One region of the Mesorhizobium sp. M0761 genome, then DNA from elsewhere that is predicted to be linked to it. Evidence: predicted binding sites of a transcription regulator. Region 1 holds the regulator's gene; each other region holds the start of a gene.
What was found. Region 1 encodes PhoB, which activates phosphate uptake and scavenging genes when phosphate is short. Its sites were predicted from a motif close to TGTCATNNANCTGTCAT; they were not measured.
Positions count from the first base shown of each region.

Region 2: the regulator PhoB is predicted to act here: its motif matches at 1,150-1,166, upstream of NKI32_RS09805 (ceramide glucosyltransferase).
Region 3: the regulator PhoB is predicted to act here: its motif matches at 1,790-1,806, upstream of ppk2 (polyphosphate kinase 2).
Region 4: the regulator PhoB is predicted to act here: its motif matches at 2,404-2,420, upstream of NKI32_RS14855 (LTA synthase family protein).

Region 1 is NZ_JAMYPF010000006.1:326,710-330,028, forward strand. Features, by position in the region: gene pstB (phosphate ABC transporter ATP-binding protein PstB) at 1-652, shown strand, start outside; gene phoU (phosphate signaling complex protein PhoU) at 694-1,398, shown strand; gene phoB (phosphate regulon transcriptional regulator PhoB) at 1,415-2,104, shown strand; gene NKI32_RS13225 (ROK family protein) at 2,135-3,319, opposite strand, start outside.
Region 2 is NZ_JAMYPF010000005.1:2,767-6,085, reverse strand. Features, by position in the region: gene NKI32_RS09815 (Hsp33 family molecular chaperone) at 1-467, shown strand, start outside; gene apaG (Co2+/Mg2+ efflux facilitator ApaG/CorD) at 653-1,045, opposite strand; gene NKI32_RS09805 (ceramide glucosyltransferase) at 1,267-2,418, shown strand; gene NKI32_RS09800 (O-succinylhomoserine sulfhydrylase) at 2,430-3,319, opposite strand, start outside.
Region 3 is NZ_JAMYPF010000004.1:13,025-16,343, reverse strand. Features, by position in the region: gene NKI32_RS07595 (dihydrofolate reductase family protein) at 1-620, shown strand, start outside; gene ppk2 (polyphosphate kinase 2) at 809-1,729, opposite strand; gene NKI32_RS07585 (aldo/keto reductase) at 1,974-3,017, shown strand; gene NKI32_RS07580 (glycosyl transferase family 90) at 3,038-3,319, opposite strand, start outside.
Region 4 is NZ_JAMYPF010000007.1:254,861-258,179, forward strand. Features, by position in the region: gene NKI32_RS14840 (acyl carrier protein) at 1-226, opposite strand, end outside; gene fabG (3-oxoacyl-[acyl-carrier-protein] reductase) at 448-1,185, opposite strand; gene fabD (ACP S-malonyltransferase) at 1,246-2,193, opposite strand; gene NKI32_RS14855 (LTA synthase family protein) at 2,471-3,319, shown strand, end outside.

The DNA of each region.
Region 1 (3,319 bases):
CGGCCCGTCCGGCTGCGGCAAGTCGACCTTCCTGCGCTGCCTCAACCGCATGAACGACACCATCGATTCGGCGCGGGTGACCGGCAAGATCACGCTCGATGAAGACGACATCTACGACAAGAACATCGATGTCGTCGAACTGCGCGCCCGCGTCGGCATGGTGTTCCAGAAACCCAACCCGTTCCCGAAGTCGATCTACGAGAACGTCGCCTACGGCCCGCGCATCCATGGGCTGGCCAAGCGCAAGTCCGACATGGACCAGATCGTCGAGCAGAGCCTGAAGAAGGCTGCGATCTGGAACGAGGTCAAGGACCGCCTGCAGGAGCCCGGCACCGGCCTGTCCGGCGGCCAGCAGCAGCGCCTGTGCATCGCGCGCGCCATCGCCGTGTCGCCGGAGGTGATCCTGATGGACGAGCCCTGCTCGGCGCTCGATCCGATCGCCACCGCCCGTGTCGAGGAGCTGATCGACGAACTGCGCCAGAACTACACGATCGTCATCGTCACCCACTCGATGCAGCAGGCGGCGCGCGTGTCGCAGCGTACAGCGATGTTCCATCTCGGCTATCTCGTCGAGGAGGGCGCCACCGACAAGATGTTCACCAACCCCGACGACAAGCGCACCCAGGACTACATTACCGGCCGCTTCGGCTGAGCCGTCCGGCGGGTGAATTTTCAGGCACGAGGACCAAGATCATGGGTGAACATACCGTCGCCTCCTTCGATGAAGAGCTCGGGCAGATCAGCAAGCTGATCCGCGACATGGGCGATCTGGCAGGCTCGATGGTCAGCGGCTCGACGAGGGCGCTGCTCAATTCGGACAATGCGCTGGCACAGCGTGTCGTGTCCGACGACGCCATCATGGATGCGCGCCAGCGCGAACTGGACGACCGCGCCATCACGCTGATCGCCAAGCGCCAGCCGATGGCCAACGATCTGCGCGCCGTGGTCGGCTCGATCCGCATGGCGGGCGACCTCGAGCGCATCGGCGACCTCGCCAAGAACATCGCCAAACGCGTCGGCACCGTGGGCTTGAGCGTCACGCCGCGCGACCTCTCGCACTCCATCGACGCCATGGCGCAACTGGTGCTGATCCAGGTGCAAGGCGTCGTCGAGGAATATGCCGCCACCGATGCGGCAGCGCTTGCAAAACTCAGGAATAACGACGAGCGCATCGACGTCAAATACACGTCCGTGTTTCGTGAGCTCTTGACCTACATGATGGAAGACCCTCGCAACATCACCGCCTGCACGCATCTCTTGTTCTGCGCCAAGAATCTTGAGCGCATCGGCGATCATGTCACCAACATCGCCGAAAATGCGTATTATGTGCTGACCGGCCAGCAATTGCCCGCCAATCGTCCGAAGCAGGACGAGACGGCGATGGCCACGCCGGCCTGATGAGGGTGAACTGCCTATGATCGCGCCACGCATCATGGTCGTGGAGGACGAGGAGCCACTAGGCGTGCTCCTCCGCTACAACCTCGAATCCGAAGGCTATCAGGTCGAGGTGGTGACACGCGGCGACGAGGCCGAGATCCGCCTGCAGGAAAACGTGCCCGATCTCCTGGTGCTCGACTGGATGGTGCCGGCTGTTTCCGGCATCGAGCTCTGCCGGCGGCTTAGAGTGCGGCCCGAAACCGAGCGGCTGCCGATCATCATGCTGACCGCGCGCGGTGAGGAAAGCGACCGCGTGCGCGGCCTGTCCACCGGTGCCGACGACTATCTGGTCAAGCCATTCTCGACGCCGGAGTTCATGGCGCGCGTGAAAGCGCTGCTGCGCCGCGCCAAGCCGGAAGTGCTGTCGAGCGTGCTCAAGGTCGGCGACATCGTGCTCGATCGAGAATCGCACCGGGTCTACCGCAAGAAGAGCGAGATCAGGCTCGGACCGACCGAGTTCCGGCTGCTCGAATTCATGATGCGCCATCCCGGCCGCGTGTTCTCGCGCAGCCAACTGCTCGACAATGTCTGGGGCGAGACGATCTATATAGACGAGCGAACCGTCGACGTGCATGTCGGGCGGCTGCGCAAGGCCGTCAACAATGGCCGCATGCCGGATGTCATCCGTACCATTCGCGGCGCCGGCTACGCTATCAGGGAAGACTAGGATGCTGCGCGTCGCGCCGTTGCCGGCCATTCAGGCGACATGCTTGCCGGATTTCGCCTGAATGCCCGGCGCGAAAATCTCCTGGTCGACGAAGCCGAGCGCGCGCATGGCGCAGCCTTCGCGGATCAGCGGCAGCTCGTTGGGCTCGGTGTCGAAGGAGATCGATTTCGAGTGCTGGCCGCCGGCAGTCTGGGCGATCGCTTCGCGCAATGCCGGTTCGATCAGGTCGAAGGCGGCGGCGCTGACGCCGACCATGGCGACGGGTGCCGGATCGATCAGAGCAAACAGGCTGCCGAGGCCGAAGCCGAGCGCCTCACCGGCCCTGCGATAGGCTTCGCGCTCCGGGCCATCGGTTTCGCGGGCGCGCGCGGCGAGTGCGCGCATATCAGCGTCGCCGATATCGACCGGCTCGGCATCCTCGCCCATCATTTTGGCGCTGCGCCAGATGGCGTAGTTTCCGGCATAGGCCTCGACGCAGCCGCGCCGCCCGCAGCGGCAGAGCGCGCCGCCCGGACGGTGGATCATGTGGCCGAACTCGCCGCCCGAGGAATGGGTGCCGGTGAACAGTTCGCCTTTCAGCACCAGTCCCATGCCGATGCCGTGCGACAAGAGGATGGCGATAAAGTTGTCGCGGTAGCGCTCGGGCTGGCGCCATTGCAGCGCCACCGCCATCATATTGCAGTCGTTCTCCATGGTGGCCGGAATGCCGAATTCCGCTTCCAACATGTCGGCGAAGGCAATGTCGGTCAGTGGCGTGATCGGCGACCACAGCATGGCGCGCGCCTGCGAATCGGTGATGCCCTGGATGCCCATGGCAATGCGGGCGATGCTCTGGACATCGAGGTCGGGATCCTCAAGCCGCCGCCGGACGATTGCTACGCATTCGCCAATCAGCTCGTCGCGCGGCTTGGTCAGCGTGTCCAGCCGGCGCTGTTCCTCGGCGACGACGTGGCCGGCATAGTCGATGACGGTGACGGACAGGAAATTGAGCGACAGCACGACGGTCATCACCGCCGCCGCTTCCGGGTTGAGACCAAGGCCCACCTGCGGCCGGCCGCGTTTCAGTGCGCCGGTCTCGCCAGGTTTGCCTTCAATCAGGATGCCTTCTTGAATCAGATCAGACGAGATTGCCGATATGGTCGAGTGGCTGAGGCCGGTGGTCGCCGCAATCTCGGTCCGCGACGGCTGGCCGGCCCGGCGCACGGCTGAAATCAC
Region 2 (3,319 bases), on a different contig from region 1:
TGTCGGTGGCCAAGCTTCTGACGCCAGGTCCCGGCGGCGCTCGTGAGCAGTGGCGCGCCGGCGGCATCCTGGCGCAGTTCCTGCCGCAGTCACCCGAGCGCATGCGCGTGCCCGACATTTCGGGCGGCGACGGCGATCCGCGTGACGTGACGCAGGAGCCGGCCGACAATTCGTGGCGCGAGCTGGTGGCGCTGCTCGGCACCATCGAGCCGACCGAGCTGATCGACCCGACCATCGGCGCCGAGCGGCTGCTCTACAGGCTGTTCCACGAACATGGCGTGCGCGTCTTCGGCGGCGTGCCGGTCGCCGACCAATGTTCCTGCTCAAGGGACAAGATACGCGGCATCCTCGAGGGGTTTTCCGCGCAGGAGATCAAGGACAGCACCGAAGATGGCGGCATCCACGTCGCCTGCGAGTTCTGCTCGAAGCAGTACGACTTCGACCCGGCGGAGTTTGCAACTCAGTAGCATCTCTTCCTTCTCCCCGTTCACGGGGAGAAGGTGCCCGAAGGGCGGATGAGGGCAGCGCGAACTTTGGTGAATGGCCGCGCATAGCCTAGGTCATGTGCGTGGAAGATAACCTCATGACTCTGGCGCTGCCCCTCATTGCCCTGCCGGGCATTTCTCCCCGTATAGTGACGGGGAGAAAACCCCTAATTCACCGTCCGTCGGGTCCCCGGCAGATCCAGCGAAAACGCGGGAATAGCGACGTCGAACGTCTCGCCCTTTTTGTTGCGCATGGTGTAGTGGCCGACCATGAAGCCGGAGGGCGTCGAGAGCGGGCAGCCTGACGTGTATTGATAGCTGTCGCCGGGATTGAGCTCAGGCTGGTCGCCGACCACGCCGGCGCCGCGCACTTCCTCGACCCGGCCGCTGCCGTCGGTGATGTGCCAGTAACGCGCCATAAGCTGCACGAAATCGTCCGACTGGTTGTCGATCGTCACCTGGTAGCCCCAGACATAACGGTTCTCCGCCGGGTCCGAGCGGTCCTCCAGGTAGAACGGTCTGACCTGCACTTCGATGTTGCGCGTGACGGCGCGGTACATGGGCTGCTCCGGTTGCGCAGCAGGGAACATTTGTCGCGCCATGCGGTTTGATACGCGCAGAGCGGCATGTCCTGACAGCCTCAAAGCGCAGTGCCGACAAACAATGTCATTTAAGTGACACATGACAATGTTGGTGTGCGCAAACCTTGCCGGCGACTCAAGGCCCATCTGTCGACTGACAAAGCAGCCGCGAGCGGCCTTTCCGGAGTGACCAGATCTCGATGGAACCAGCTCTCACAGCCGCCTTCGCTTCCTCCGCTTTGCTTCTTTCCAATCTCGCCAGCATCCTGCTTGCTTCGTCGAAACTGCAAGCGCGTCGCCTTATCCCTCCGCCGTCCGGCGAGCAGCCACCGGTCTCGATCGTCGTGCCGTCGCGCGGCGTGGAGCCGTTCACACAAGAGACGCTGCAGCGAGCCTTCTCGCTCGACTGGCCGCGCTACGAACTGATCTTCTGCGTCGCTCACGCCGACGATCCCGTCGTCAAACTGATAAACAGGGCGATCGTCCTGTTTCCCAACGTGCCGGCCCGGCTGCTGATCGGCGACGACCGCGTCAGCAGCAACCCGAAGCTCAACAACTGCGTCAAGGGCTGGGAAGCGGCGCGCTATCATTGGGTTATTCTGGCGGATTCCAACGTGCTGATGCCAAGGGATTACGTCCAGCACCTGATGGCGGCCTGGCGGACCAATACCGGGCTTATCTGCTCGACGCCGATCGGCTCTCGGCCGGATGGCTTTTGGGCCGAGGTCGAATGCGCGTTCCTCAACACGCTGCAGGCGCGCTGGCAATATGCCGGCGAGGCGCTTGGCCTCGGCTTTGCCCAGGGCAAGAGCATGCTGTGGAACAAGCCGATGCTCGATACCAATGGCGGTATCCGCGCGCTGGCCGCCGAGATCGCCGAGGATGCTGCTGCAACCAAGCTGGTCAACGGACTGGGCCTGCGCGTCAATCTCGTTGCCTCGCCTTTCGAGCAACCACTGGGGCAGCGCCGACTTGCCGACATCTGGTCGCGTCAGGCGCGCTGGGCGCGGTTGCGCCGCGTCACTTTCCCGCTGTTTTTCGCACCCGAGATCCTGACCGGCGTCGCCGTGCCGTTGGCGTTGGCGCTGGTGGCGGCAGCAAGTGCCGGCATCAGCCTGCCGGCCACGGTGTTGGCCGTGCTGACGGCGGCCTACATTCCCGAATGCGCGCTGGCCGCGGCCAAGGGCTGGCATCTGTCGCTGCGCATGGTCCCGGCGATGATGGTCCGCGACATGATGCTTCCCGCCATCTGGGCGCGCGGCTGGCTGAGCGGCGCCGTCGATTGGCGCGGCAACACCATGATCATCGGCACCAAGGCAGCCGAGCTGGAAGAGGCTTCGTCGGGAGCGTGACGCCTCGCGGCCTACCCGGCTGCCTTCAGCGCCTGCGCAACGTCCTCCAGCAGATCGTCCGTATCCTCAAGACCGACCGACAGCCTGAGCGTTCCCGGCCCGATGCCAAGCTCGGCGCGAGCTTCGTCGCTGAGGTTCTTGTGCGTGGTGGTCGCCGGATGGGTGATCAGGCTCTTGGCGTCGCCGAGATTGTTGGAGATCAGCACGATGTCGAGCGCGTTCTGCAAGGCGAAGGCCGCCTGCTTGCCGCCCTTCACGTCGAGGCAGATCAGCGTCGATCCGCCCGTCATCTGCTTCTTGACGATGTCGGCCTGCGGGTGGTCGGCGCGGCCGGGATAGATGACGCGGGCGATTTCCGGCCGTCCTGCCATGAAATCCGCGATCTTGGCCGCGCTTTCCGTCTGCTGGCGCACCCGAACCGGCAGCGTCTCCAGGCCCTTGAGCAGCGTCCAGGCGTTGAACGGCGACAGGCTCGGGCCGGTGTGGCGGAAATAGTCGTGCAAATTCTCGTCGATCCATTTCTTGTCCGACAGGATGATGCCGCCGAGACAGCGTCCCTGGCCGTCAATGTGCTTGGTCGCGGAGTAGACGACGATATGGGCGCCGAGCTGCAAGGGCTTCTGCTGCAAGGGCGTGGCAAAGACATTGTCGACGATCAGCCTGGCGCCGATCGAGGTGGCGAGCGCCGCCACCGCTGCGATGTCGACCACTTCCAGCGTCGGATTGGTCGGGCTTTCCAGGAAGAACAGTTTCGTGTTCGGCCGCACCGCCTTTTCCCAGTTGGCGATGTCGGTCCCGTCGACCAGCGTTGCCTCGATGCCGTATTTCGGCGCCAGCGTCTCCACCACCCAGCGGCAGGAGCCGAACAGCGCGCGCGCCGCAACGATATGGTCGCCGGCCT
Region 3 (3,319 bases), on a different contig from region 1:
TCACCTTGTCGCTCGACGGTTTCGGCGCCGGTCCTGACCAGGACCTGCAAAATCCGCTCGGCGTTGGTGGCGAAGATCTGCACAAATGGATGACCGGCACCCGCACCTTCCACGAGATGGTCGGCAAGGATGGCGGCAGCACCGATGTGGACGACCGGTTCACCGTCCGCAGCTTCGACAATGTCGGCGCCTGGATCCTCGGCCGCAACATGTTCGGCCCGATCCGCGGCGAATGGCCGGATGAGAACTGGAAGGGCTGGTGGGGCAACAACCCGCCCTATCACGTGCCGACCTTCGTGCTGACCCATCACAAGCGCGACCCCATTGTGATGGAAGGCGGCACCATTTTCCGCTTCGTTACCGGCGGCATCCACGCCGCGCTCGAACAAGCAAAGGCTGCGGCCGGCGGCAAGGATGTCCGCGTCGGCGGCGGCGTTTCCACTATCCGGCAATATCTCAAGGAGAAGCTCATCGACGAGTTGCATCTGGCTGTGTCGCCAGTGTTGCTCGGGAGGGGCGAGAGCCTGTTTGCCGGGCTGGATATGCTGAAGCTGGGTTACCAGTGCACCGAGCAGGTGGCCACGGCGCTCGCCACGCATGTGACGATCAAGCGGGTATAGTGGCGAAGTAACAGGCGCAGGCTTCTTTCTCCCCGTTTTGCGGGGAGAAATGCCCGGCAGGCAATGAGGGGCAGCGCTGCTTTTGGAGGTTAGCAGCGTCCGACGGCTGTGAATTCGTCGATGCCGGCGCTGCCCCTCATCCGCCTTCAGGCACCTTCTCCCCGTGAAACGGGGAGAAGGAAAAGTGCTCAATACTTCTCCGGCACGTAAAGCTCGCGCGGCAGGACCTGGCGCTCGTACTCCGGGTTGAACACCCGCTCGGGCAGCGTGATTTCTTCGTGCGGCACGTCCTCATAGGGCAGCTGTTTGAGGAGATGGTCGATGCAGTTCAGCCGCGCCCGCTTCTTGTCGTTGCCTTCGACGATGTACCACGGTGCCTCTGGGATGTTGGTGCGGGCAAACGTCTCTTCCTTGGCCTTGGTGTACTGCTCCCAGCGCACGCGCGACTGCAGGTCCATCGGCGACAGCTTCCACTGCTTCATCGGATCGTGGATGCGCATCATGAAGCGCATCTGCTGTTCCTCGTCGGTGATCGAGAACCAGTATTTGACCAGCGTGACGCCGGAGCGGACCAGCATGCGCTCGAACTCCGGCACATCGCGGAAGAACTCTTCGACCTGATCGGGTTCGGCAAAGCCCATCACCCGCTCGACGCCGGAGCGGTTGTACCAGGAGCGGTCGAACAGCACGATCTCGCCGCCGGCCGGCAGATGCGGCACGTAGCGCTGGAAATACCATTGTGACTTTTCGCGCTCGGTCGGCGCCGGCAGCGCCACGACGCGGCAGATGCGCGGGTTGAGGCGCTGGGTGATGCGCTTGATGACGCCGCCCTTGCCGGCGGAATCACGGCCCTCGAAAACCACCACCAGCTTCTTCTTGTGGTAGGCAACCCAGGACTGCAGCTTGATCAGTTCCGACTGCAAGCCGATCAGGTCGCGGAAATACTGCATGCGATCGATCGACGGCGGATGCGCGTTCTTGTAGATCTTGGCGATCTCCAGCGACAGCGCCGGCTCCGAGATTTCCAGCTCATAGTCCTCGTCGAGCGTGTCGGCGAGTTCGGCTTCCAGCCAATCCCTGGCCGCAGAATTCTGCTTTAGCTCATTCATTTCCACTGCTCCGCTTGCCGGCTGACATGAAACCCTGAGCCGACTCGATATAGGCCGGCAATGACGGTTTTATTGCAAGCCGCCGGCCAGCCGGTCTTCACTGCAAAGCAGCGAGGCATTGCCGATCCAGCGCCCTGGCATGGCGACAAGCCGCTCAAATTGTCCTACAAATAGCGGACCCGTTCGGGCTTCCCCGCCCTTTCCTGCTAAAACCGCCTCCCCACCAAAACTACGAGGATCAGACATGGAATACCGCACGCTTGGCCGTTCCGGCTTGAAAGTTTCGGCGCTGACCTTGGGAACCATGACCTTCGGCGGCAGCGGGCCGTTCGCTGCCGTCGGCAATTCCGATCTCGCGGAGGCCTCGCGCATCATCGACACTTGCATCGATGCCGGCATCAATCTCATCGACACCGCCAATGTCTATTCCAACGGTCTGTCGGAAGAGATCATCGGCGAGGCGCTCGGCGGCAAGCGCAAGAACGACGTGCTGATCGCCTCCAAAGCGCGCATGCGGATCGGCAAGGGCCCCAATGACGAAGGCCTGTCGCGCCATCATCTGATCCGCGAATGCGAGAAGAGCCTGAAGCGCCTCAGGACCGATGTCATCGACATCTATTTCCTTCACGAATGGGACGGCGCGACGCCGCTCGAGGAAACCATCGCCGCGCTCGACACGCTGGTTGCCCAGGGCAAGATCCGCTATGTCGGCTGCTCCAACTTTTCCGGCTGGCAGGTCATGAAGGCGCTGGGCATCAGCGACAGCCAGCACCAGCCGCGCTTCGTCACCCAGCAGATCCACTACACGCTGGAAGCACGCGAGGCCGAGTATGAGCTCTTGCCGATCTCGGTCGACCAGGGCCTTGGCGTGCTGGTGTGGAGCCCGCTCGCCGGCGGCCTGCTGTCGGGAAAATACCGCCGCGACAGTCCGACGGCGCGCCAGATCGGCGGCTGGTCGGAACCGCCGATCCGCGACGAAGACCGGCTGTGGCGGATTGTCGACGTGCTGGTCGACATCGGTGCGGCACGCGGCGTCTCGGCGGCGCAGGTGGCGCTGGCCTGGCTGCTCGGCCGACCAGCCGTCAGTTCGCTGGTGATTGGCGCACGCAACGAGGCGCAGTTGAAAGACAATCTCGCCGCGGCAAGCCTGACGCTGTCCTTTGATGAACGCCAGCGTCTCGATGCCGTCAGCCGGCCGCCGGTGCTCTATCCCTACTGGCACCAGCAGTTTACGGCGAGGGACCGCTTCGGCCCGGCCGATCTGGTTATGGACCGCAGCGTCATCTGACTTAAGGGCGCCGGAAGCCGCTAGGCCGCGATAAACCGCCAGACCTGCGGATCGGGCTCGATCTGGCCGCTGAGCACGAAATATTTGTAGAGCACGAGCAGGCAGATCGCCTGCTCGGCCCGCTCGTCGGCGAATTTGCGGCAATAGGCGTTGGCCGCCGCAACGATGCGCTGGGCCTCGGCCGGATGTTTCTCGAGATGGTGCACGCGCTCGGCCAGATCGCTGAAGTCGGGCGCCAGCGGCACATAATGGACATCGGGCTCGAGCTGCCCCTCGGCGAACCAGGTCTCGTAAGTCGGCGG
Region 4 (3,319 bases), on a different contig from region 1:
CCTTGTCGATGTACTTCACGGCATCGCCGACGGTCAGGATGGTCTCGGCCGCATCGTCCGGAATCTCGACGCCGAACTCTTCTTCGAAGGCCATGACGAGTTCGACCGTGTCGAGGCTGTCCGCGCCCAGATCATCGATGAAGCTCGCCTGCTCCGTCACCTTGTCGGCATCGACGCCAAGATGTTCGATGACGATCTTCTTGACGCGCTCTGCGGTGTCACTCATTTGGGGCATCCTCGTCTTTTGTTTGTCTGTCTTCGTTAGCGGGCAGAATGCCGCTAATCAAGCTGAAAGATGGTCCTGCCGGAAACGCAACGATGCCGGACCGGTTTTTGCCCGAACCGCCGGGTTGCGGGCCGCATTACACGAAAAATGGCTGAGGTCCAAGGCGAAATGGTCTCTTTTCACAAGCCGGCCATGTCTTCTTATCACCCGGCAATATCCTGTCAGATCATGGCCATGCCACCGTTGACATGGATGGTCTGGCCGGTGACGTAGGCTGCCTCGTTGGAGGCGAGATAGGCGACGGCCGACGCCACTTCAACACTCGTGCCCATGCGGCGCGTCGGGATCGCGGCCATTATCGCGTCTTTCTGCTTGTCGTTGAGCTTGTCGGTCATGGCCGATTCGATAAAGCCCGGGGCGACGCAGTTGACGGTGATGTTGCGGGTGGCGATCTCCTGCGCCAGCGACTTGGAAAAGCCGATCATGCCGGCCTTGGAGGCGCAATAATTGGTCTGGCCAGGATTGCCGGTGACGCCGACCACCGAGGTGATGTTGATGATGCGGCCATGGCGGCGGCGCATCATCGGATGGGTCAGCTCGCGGGTCAGCCGGAACACGGCGGTGAGGTTCACCTCCAGCACGCTGTCCCAATCCGCGTCCGCCATGCGCACGAACAGGCCGTCCTTGGTGATGCCGGCATTGTTGACCAGTATGTCGACGCCTTCGAGTTCGGCTTCGGCCTTCTGGCCAAGCGCCTTGACCTCGTCACGGTCGGCAAGATTGGCCGGGAACAGCTTTACCCGGTCGCCGAGTTCGCCGGCCAGGGTCTCCAGTTTCTCGATGCGGGTGCCGTGCAGGCCGACAATGGCGCCTTGCGCATGCAGCACCCGGGCAATCGCCTCGCCAATGCCGCCCGATGCGCCGGTGACGAGCGCCTTGCGGCCGGTCAGTTCGAACATTTTCGTCTCCTGATCTTAAGAGAACACCCTTCCCACGGGAGGGGTTGAATCGCCAGTGGATTATGCAAGCGCGGCCAGCGCCGCCTCGACTTCGGCCGGCGTGCCGACGGCCGATGTGGCGATGTCGCGGTTGATCCGCCGCGCCAGGCCGGAAAGCACCTTGCCGGCGCCGATCTCATAGAGCGTGGCGACGCCATTGGCGCCGAACCACTCCACCGTTTCGCGCCAGCGCACGCGCCCGGTGATCTGCTCGACCAGGCGGCGCGCGATCTCGTCGGGGTCGCTGGTCGGGGCTACAGTGACGTTGGAGACGACGGGCACGACCGGTGCATTCTTGGTCACGCCGGCCAGCGCCTCGCGCATGACATCGGCCGCCGGCGCCATCAGCGCCGAATGGAAGGGTGCGGAGACCTGCAGCATCAGCGCCCGCTTGGCGCCCTTTTCGGTGCACAGTTTCGCGGCGAGTTCCACCGCCGCCCTGGCGCCGGAGATCACCAGCTGGCCGCCGCCATTGTCGTTGGCGATCTGGCAGACCTTGCCGGATCCCGTTGCGGCCTCGGTGCAAGCGGCTTCGACGTCGGGCTGTTCCAGTCCGATGATCGCCGCCATGGCGCCCTCGCCGGCCGGCACCGCCGCCTGCATGGCGTTGCCGCGGATGCGCAGCAGCCGGGCAGCATCGGCGACCGAAACGAAACCGGCCGCGGCAAGGGCGGAATATTCGCCGAGCGAATGACCGGCAACGTAGGCAACCTTGTCCTTCAGCGAAAAGCCGCGCGCTTCCAGCGAGCGGATTCCCGCCAGCGAGACCGCCATCAGCGCCGGCTGGGCATTGGCAGTCAGGGTCAGCGCCTCTTCCGGGCCTTCCCAGATCAGTTTCGACAGCTTTTCGCCCAGCGCATCATCGACTTCCTCGAACACCCTGCGTGCCTCGGGGAAGGCGTCGGCGAGGTCCTTGCCCATGCCGACAGCCTGGCTGCCCTGTCCCGGAAAGGTGAATGCGACGGCCATTTGGGCGCTCTCCAGCGGCTGATTTTTACTGCCTGTGACGCAAGGCGGACCGCCAAGTCAAGCCCGGAGGGGGCATTTCGGCTCTCGCTTGAACCGGAGCTGACCTCGAGTCCCTGTTCCCAAAGGCTTTTTGCCGATCACACCTGATGAAAACCGCTCACGAATCGTTTGCTGGCTCTTCTTATTTTCGCCACAGGCGCTAGCTTTTGCATGACAGTTCTATGACAGAACGGTGGCGCGAGTGGAAATACGCGTTGCTTGGGCCGGGGGAAGAGACGTGGCTAGGATCAGGAAGGGCGCGGCCGTACCCGCGCCACAGTTCTTGGAAGACGATCCGTCCACCGGCTACCTGCCGGGGCGCAGATGGCCGGTCATCCGCTACGGTCTGGTCACGCTGCTTGCCTCCGCCATCCTGGTGTTCGCCATCGAATGGATCGTGCGCGGCGACTTCTTCGGCACGGTCGACTTCTTCCTGCAGCCATTCAAGCCGGGCTGGACCACCATCATTGTCTTTGCATTGGTGCTGATGGGACTGGACGCCGTGCTTGGCCGCAGTCACCAGAGCCTGATGATCGTGGCGCCGCTGACGCTGGCGCTGGCCTTTGTCGGGCATCAGAAGTCGCATTATCTCGGCGATCCGCTCTACCCAACCGATTTTCTTTATTCGCGCCAGATCATGGCACTGATGCCGCTCCTGGTGCGCGAACGGCCTTGGACGGCGCTCGCCATGGCGGTCGGCATCGTCGCCGGCCTGTCGCTGCTGATCTATGGCTGGCGGTTGTGGCGCCGCAAGGTTCCGATCCTCAGCCGCAAAGGGCGGCTGGCGCGGCTGACGCTGGCAGTGCCGCTGCTCGCCTTCTTCGTCTCAATCATGGACTACGCCACCTTCTCGTGGACCCGCGACCGGCTGCAGATCATCCCGATCATGTGGGACCAGAAGGAGAACTACGCCTCCAACGGGTTTGCGCTGGCCTTCGCGCTCAACGTGCCGATGGCGCATGTCTCGGCGCCGGCGGGCTATTCCGACAAGGCGATCGACGCGATCGACAGGCCTGCTGTGGCGGCCTCGGTACCGGATGAGAAACCCGACATCATCGTGGTGATGAGCGAATCTTTCTGGGATCCG